2 regions of the Heyndrickxia acidicola genome follow, and region 2 is predicted to be linked to the other one. Evidence: riboswitches for the same ligand, from Rfam matches in the RefSeq annotation. Region 2 holds a riboswitch; the other holds the start of a gene.
The links. Region 2 has a riboswitch for glycine ahead of A5N88_RS13890 (amino acid permease). Riboswitches for the same ligand answer to the same signal wherever they lie in the genome.

Region 1: another riboswitch for glycine. It lies ahead of gcvT (glycine cleavage system aminomethyltransferase GcvT); the one in region 2 lies ahead of A5N88_RS13890 (amino acid permease).

Annotation. Positions count from the first base shown of each region.
Region 1 is NZ_KV440953.1:355,470-359,023, forward strand. It holds gene A5N88_RS01610 (YqhG family protein) at 1-373, opposite strand, end outside; gene A5N88_RS01615 (DEAD/DEAH box helicase) at 342-2,048, opposite strand; glycine riboswitch at 2,289-2,379, shown strand; glycine riboswitch at 2,383-2,461, shown strand; gene gcvT (glycine cleavage system aminomethyltransferase GcvT) at 2,601-3,554, shown strand, end outside.
Region 2 is NZ_KV440953.1:2,966,789-2,970,342, forward strand. It holds gene A5N88_RS13885 (iron-containing alcohol dehydrogenase) at 1-905, opposite strand, end outside; gene A5N88_RS13890 (amino acid permease) at 1,089-2,465, opposite strand; glycine riboswitch at 2,623-2,701, opposite strand; gene A5N88_RS13895 (hypothetical protein) at 2,974-3,513, opposite strand.

The sequences.
Region 1 (3,554 bases), 2.6 Mb from region 2:
TCAATCCAAGCCAGGGAAATAAAGATTTCTGCCTTTCTTTTTGAAGAACGTCTTCCTCGTATAAACGAATATAATGGGCAAATTTTTTGGTTGACTGAAAAATTTGATGAAGACGCGGAGCACCAAAATGAAGTGCCTCCCCCTTTATTGTCTCATCGGCTTTGTTACTGTCCGTTATGAGGGTCAGCTTCATAGGGTTGGGCATTCCTCCTGTCTTTTCAAGATAATGCCAGTAAAAAGGACGGTTCATTAATTCCTTATCTAAATCAATCGTTAATTGAACGGTTAAGTAACCCGCCTTATTCTCGAGAAATTCACATTGATTGGCATGAAAATATTTTTCAAGATATTGATGAATTTCCTCCTGCTGCACGGTAATCTTCCTCCATTCCTTGTTCCAGACTTTCTGCGAATTGAATCATTTCTGTTAAGTTGTCCATTTTAATTTTCATTTCACCCTCTGTTTTCGAGTGCTTGAAAATGTCCAATAAATGGTCTTCTAATTTTCCAAAATCTAATTTTGTTAAAATATCATCCAATTCTCCGATAACACGTTCAAATAAGTGGATCTTTTCATACAACAGCTTAAGGATATGATCCTCCACTGTATGTTTCGTTGCAAAATTATAGATGTGTACATCCTCCGTTTGCCCGAGGCGGTGAACCCTTCCGATTCTTTGCTCTAGTCGCATTGGATTCCAAGGAAGATCAAAATTAATCATATGGTGGCAGAATTGGAGGTTAATTCCTTCTCCTCCAGCCTCAGTTGCAATGAGAACTTGTACATGCTTTTGAAATAGCTCTCTCATCCAGTCTTTTTTCCCTCTTTTAAAGCCTCCGCGAAATGGAACCGAGTTGATGCCATTTTGTCTTAAAAACCATTGCAGGTATAGCTGAGTAGCTCTGTATTCTGTGAAAATAATGACTTTATCATTTATGTTTTTTATTAATTCAAGTGTTTTTTCTGCCTTTGAGTTTTTGGTGATATCTTCAATTTTTTTTATTAAAAAGGCAATTTTCTCTTCATAAGCAGGAGAGGGTGCTTCCTGTTTCTTTAACATATTTTTTAAAGTATAGTAGACAGCTTCTCTGCTTGAGCAGGCTTCTCTTTGGAGGGTCATTAATGAAAAACCTGCATTTGCTGCTGGGCTTTCCGAATCACGGAGGATTTGCAGGGCATCATAAAGCGCCCTTTCCTCTTTAGAAAAGTCAATCAGCACCGTCTGTACATGGCGTTTTGTCCATTCTATCCCGGTATCAGCCCTGCGATTTCGAATCATGACTTTATTTACCAAGTGACGTAAATGTTCATCCTCATTAATCGAACGGTCTCCTTTTTTGTATTTATCCATAAAAAAGGATTCATTTCCAAGGTGGCCGGGTTTTAATAAGGAAACAAGATGGAAAATCTCATCGATACGGTTTTGAATTGGAGTAGCGGTTAACAATAAACAAAATTTCTTTTTAAGATTTTGAACGAATTCGTAGTTTTTAGTTTTATGGTTTTTTAGCTTATGGGCTTCATCAATAATTACAAGATCGTAATTTTGTTCATAAATGATTTCTCGGTGAGGGCTTCTCTTGGCAGTGTCAATAGAGGACACCACACAATCGCACTGTTCCCAGACATAGCTTTTTTTCTGGGCTATTGCGGGAATATAAAATTTTGTATTTAATTCAAATGCCCATTGGGAAACAAGAGAAGCGGGAACTAAAATTAATACTTTTTTAACGAGTCCGCGAATCATATATTCCTTTAAAATTAAGCCAGCTTCAATCGTTTTACCGAGGCCCACCTCATCTGCAAGAATGGCTTTCCCATTCATATTTTCGACTACCTGTTTGGCGACCTCCAGCTGATGGGGAAGGGGTTTGAGGCCGGATAAATGCTTTGGAGCCTGCAATCCCTCGAATTCTGGAATAATATGGTGCTTTTCCATTTCAATGGCCAGTTTATAAAGCTCCCAATTGCCCCATGGACCATCGTTTTGAAAGCGCTGTAATAACTCTTCTCCCCAGGATTGGTCAAAATTAATGCTAATATCCATGCTGAGACTCTCCTTTTTTAAAAATAAACGAATGTTTATGGTTTTTTGATGAAAAACATTCGGTTTTTCGGCGAAAATTAGGTAGAAATTTTATGAAAAGTTTAAAAAAAGATTGCTAAAAATAGATGTTTAATGATAGGATGAAAATAGTTTTAAAGCTTATAAATAAAGGACATATCAAAAGACTTTCTTGCTAGTGTTTTTTATCAGTATGCCCATTATTAAATTAAATATAGGCGAATGATGACATGGGGAGAGACTGCGTATGCAGCGCCGAAGGAGCAAGCAACATGGTTGTGAATCTCTCAGGCAAAAAGACACATGTCGGACGCAGCTCTGGAGAGAGCTTTCTTATGAAAGAAAGCCACCCACGAGGAAAACCTTTTGGTAAACTTTCAGGTGCCAGGACAGAGAACAGAAAACACTTAGGGGTTATTCTGTCTTTTTTTATGTCTAAATTTTAAAACAAATGCAGCTTTAGATGTCAGCTAAACACAGGTTTGATAATTGAACCAAACACAAACAATACGGGATGCGACAGGGGGAAGCTCGGTGGAAGAATTAAAAAGGACACCACTATTTGAAGTCTACAAGGAATATGGCGGAAAAACCATTGACTTTGGAGGATGGGAATTGCCTGTTCAATTTTCAAGCATTAAACAGGAGCATCAGGCAGTAAGGTCAAATGCCGGCTTATTCGATGTATCACACATGGGAGAATTTACGGTAAAGGGTGCAGACAGTCTGTCATTTTTACAGAAGATGCTGACAAATGATGTTTCCAAGCTATCCGATGGCGGGGCGCAATATACGGCGATGTGCTATGAAAACGGCGGAACGGTAGATGATTTACTTGTTTACAAGTGCAAGGACCAGGATTATTTATTAGTTGTAAATGCTTCTAATATTGAAAAAGACTTTGAGTGGTTAAAACAGCATATTGAAGGAGATGTCATCCTGACAAATATCTCAGCTGAAATCTCGCAGTTAGCTATACAGGGTCCAAAGGCTGAGCGTATCCTTCAAAAGCTTGTCAAAGACACGGATTTATCTGAAATCAAGCCCTTTAAATTCAAAGAAAAAGTAAATGTGGATGGAGCTGTTGCCCTGGTTTCCCGGACAGGCTATACCGGAGAAGACGGGTTTGAGATCTATTCCCAGTCAGGTGATGCAGTCCATTTATGGAAGGCACTGCTTGCTGCCGGAGAAGAAGAAGGAATTCTTCCTTGCGGCCTGGGCGCAAGGGATACGCTTCGCTTTGAAGCAACTCTCGCACTTTATGGGCAGGAACTATCCAAAGATATCAGTCCGCTGGAAGCAAAAATTGGCTTTGCTGTGAAATTGGATAAAGACAGTGACTTTATTGGAAAAGAAGCACTTAAAAGCCAGAAAGAAAATGGAGTGCCAAGGAAGCTTGTGGGGATTGAAATGCTGGAACGCGGAATTCCACGACATGGATATAAAGTCTTTGCAAATGGTCAGGAGATCGGCGAGGTGACAACAGGC
Region 2 (3,554 bases):
ACATGTACTGTTTTCTCTGTTTCCGCATTAAATTTTAGAACGTGTGGTAAAAATACGGCATTTGCTACTCCATGCGGTGTATCATACAGGCCGCCAAGGGCTTCTGCCAGGCAATGGACAGCAGCTACATCACTGGAGCCAAAACACATTCCGGCCAGAAGGCTCGCTTCCAGCATATCACAGCGTGCCTTTTCTTTTCTTCCATTTCCAACAGCTTTAGGCAAGGTTGAAACAATGATTTTCATCGCCCTTGCTCCCAGGGCCTGGGATATCGGGTTGGTTATTTTGCAGGTAGAACCTTCGATTGCATGGACCAAGGCATCCACACCCGTCGCAGCAGTCACACTCTGGGGGACGGAGAATGTCAGTTGTGGATCCAGCACAGCAAGTGCCGGACGTAATGCGGCATCTTTGAGTGTCAGTTTACGGTGCGTGGCAGCTTCTGTAATAACGGATGATCGTGTCACTTCAGATCCGGTTCCTGCGGTGGTAGGGACACAGATAATCGGAGCAATATTGGCATAAGGCCGTTTCCCTTCAATATATTCGATTGGTGTACCGCCATTCGGTCCCAGTAATGCGATCGCTTTACCCGTGTCCATGGCGCTTCCTCCTCCTATTGCCACTACTGCCTCCATTTTTTGTCCCCTATACAGCTTAGCCCCTTCCAGACATTCAGTATCCCTCGGATTTTGGGAGAGACGATCAAACAGAACAACACGGTATCCGGATTTCTCCAGCGATTCTTGGACCGGCTTTACTAATCCTGCCTTCACCACTCCCGGGTCACTCACTAATAAGAGGGATGATCCTGTAGAGATAGAGCGAAGAAAAATGGGCAACTCTAATGATTTCCCCATTCCCATTTCAATTCTCGTATTACAAAAATAGCTGTAGCTCATCATTTTGGTTACGCCCTTTCTGCTGTGTTTCTTTTTTTCATCAGGCAATTGAAACCTATCTACCCTATTATTCGAAGCTTCTGCCTCAAATCCTTCCGATACCAGTAATAGAATAAAAAAAAGCCCGATCCCATTAAGGTTCGGGCAAACTAGAGAAATAGAGATAAAACAACAGGTCCAGTATGTTTAAACAATGGGCTTATGATTATCTTTTAATTGTTTAATTGCTTTATTTCTATATAAATACAAGACAATTAACAGCACAAACCATATCGGTGTCAGCATCACCGCTAAGCGTGTAGCTTCAGCAAATAACATGATGATTAATATAAAAACAAATAACGCAAGAATAACATAATTAATAAAAGGAGTTAACGGTGCTTTAAAAATTGATTTTTTTCTTAAATCCGGCCGCAGCTTTGAATATCGGATATGCGAAATTAAGATAATCCCCCACACCCAGATAAAACATATTGCACTAATCGTAGTGACAATGCTGAAAGCCTGTCCTGGAATTAACTTGCTCAATAGAGCTCCGCCTGAGAGAACAATGGCCGATGTCAGCAATGCTCTGCCGGGCACATGGCTTTTATTCAATTTCGAAAGGCTTCGCGGTCCATCATTTTGTCTGCTTAGATTATATAAAATTCTGCTTGTCGAAAATAAACCGCTGTTAAAGGCAGATGCCGCAGATGTTAAGACTACAAAGTTAATGATTCCAGCTGCAACTGGAATCCCTACAAGGGTAAAAGTTTTGACAAAAGGACTGCTTGACTCAATTAATTGATTCCATGGATTAATACAGAGAATGATAAATAGAGCTCCTACATAGAAAAATAGAATTCTCAACGGAATTTTATTGATTGCAGATGGAATGTTCCTCTCTGGATTGGCTGTTTCTGCAGCTGATACCCCTATTAATTCCACTCCAACAAACGCAAAAACGACCATTTGAAAAGAGAACATAAAGCCGGATACCCCATGCGGGAAGAATCCGCCATGACCCCAAAGGTTTTTTACCGAAACCGTTCCTGTATCTGTATGAAACCCCATCACAAGCAAAATAACCCCAATGATGATTAACGCCAGAATGGTGACCACTTTAATAATTGCAAACCAAAATTCCAGTTCTCCAAAAAGCTTAACAGTCAACAAATTTACTAACAATAAAACCAGTAAACAGATTAATGCCGGAATCCATTGCGGGATATTGAACCAATAACGCACATATACACCCACCGCAATGATGTCAGCCATTGCCGTCATAATCCAGCAAAACCAATAGGTCCACCCTGTTACAAAACCTGCCCAGGGGCCAATATACTCTGCGGCAAAATCGGTAAAGGACTGATACCCCGCATTGGATAAAAGCAATTCTCCTAAAGCTCTCATCACAAAAAACAGCGCAATTCCGACAATTAAATAAGCGAACAAAATAGAAGGGCCGGCCAATTGTATCGCTTTGCCCGAGCCCAAAAATAACCCCGTACCAATGGTGCCTCCAATGGCGATCAATTGTATGTGTCTTGTTTTCAGCTCTCTTTTAAGTTCATCCTGTGCCATCCCAAATTACCCCCGTTTGTATATTTCTCTTTGTACTACAGGCTTTATTCATAGCAAAGCCAAAATAAAAAGAGATCGGAGCAGTTCTCCAATCTCTTTTAGATGTCCATATAACAAATACAATTCTATTACTCTTCAAAGAATAATAAATAACACTCATTATACTTCTGTCCTTCTGCCTGAGATTGTGAACCCTTCGGCGCCGCCACTATTGCGGTCTCTCCAGAAACTGCTCCTGCTGGAGTTTTATCCCCAGCAATCATAGCTATTCAATATTTGATTGTTCTGTATAAATGCAATCTTGCATTTATACTCTTCACTGATAGTTTCCTCATTATATCAATGGCAGATTTATAGGTCAAGGAAAGGAGATTGGGGTTAATAGAAGAAAATGGATCTATTATTACATTAAAAGATGCTTTTTTAACAGTGTATATCATCATTTCTTTCCTACAAAAAAAGCTCCCGACCGGAAGCTCTTTTTACGTATGATGATCTATCCTTCTGCTTAAGCATTATTACCTGATGAGTAAGTAGGGACAAAATTAGCATGAGTATGATTTAATTTTTTCGTTTCATATACAATACTGGACTGTAAATTGCTGATTTCATTATAAAACGGCGCTAAATATACTTTTTGGCCGGATTGCTTTGAAACTTGGTCCAGCTGATTTTTATAGCCTGTCAGCTGATGAGAATTAGCTTTAAGTTTTTTCAATGTGGACTTATAAAAACCCAATTCCTTTTTAGCAGAAGCAGTGTTTGAGTAAAATTCATCTATTTTTGGTACGATTTCCTGAAAATTGGTATCCGTATTATCGATATATTGATTAATATGGTTAAGGAATGCTGTACGACTACTTCCCTTAGGTGACAGGGCTTTTTTGCTGATATTTTTTACGTCCATGGCCGTGATGACTGCACTGCTGGCAGGGTGATGAACAGACATTTTTTCTTTTGGCTGGGCAGTTGAAGCATGTGCAGCAGGCGCTGCAATCAGTCCAAGTGCTAGTGCACATCCAGCTGCAGAGAAGATACTTTTTTTCATGGTAATCCTCCTTTAAGCTTTTTTCTATACTATCATGTTTG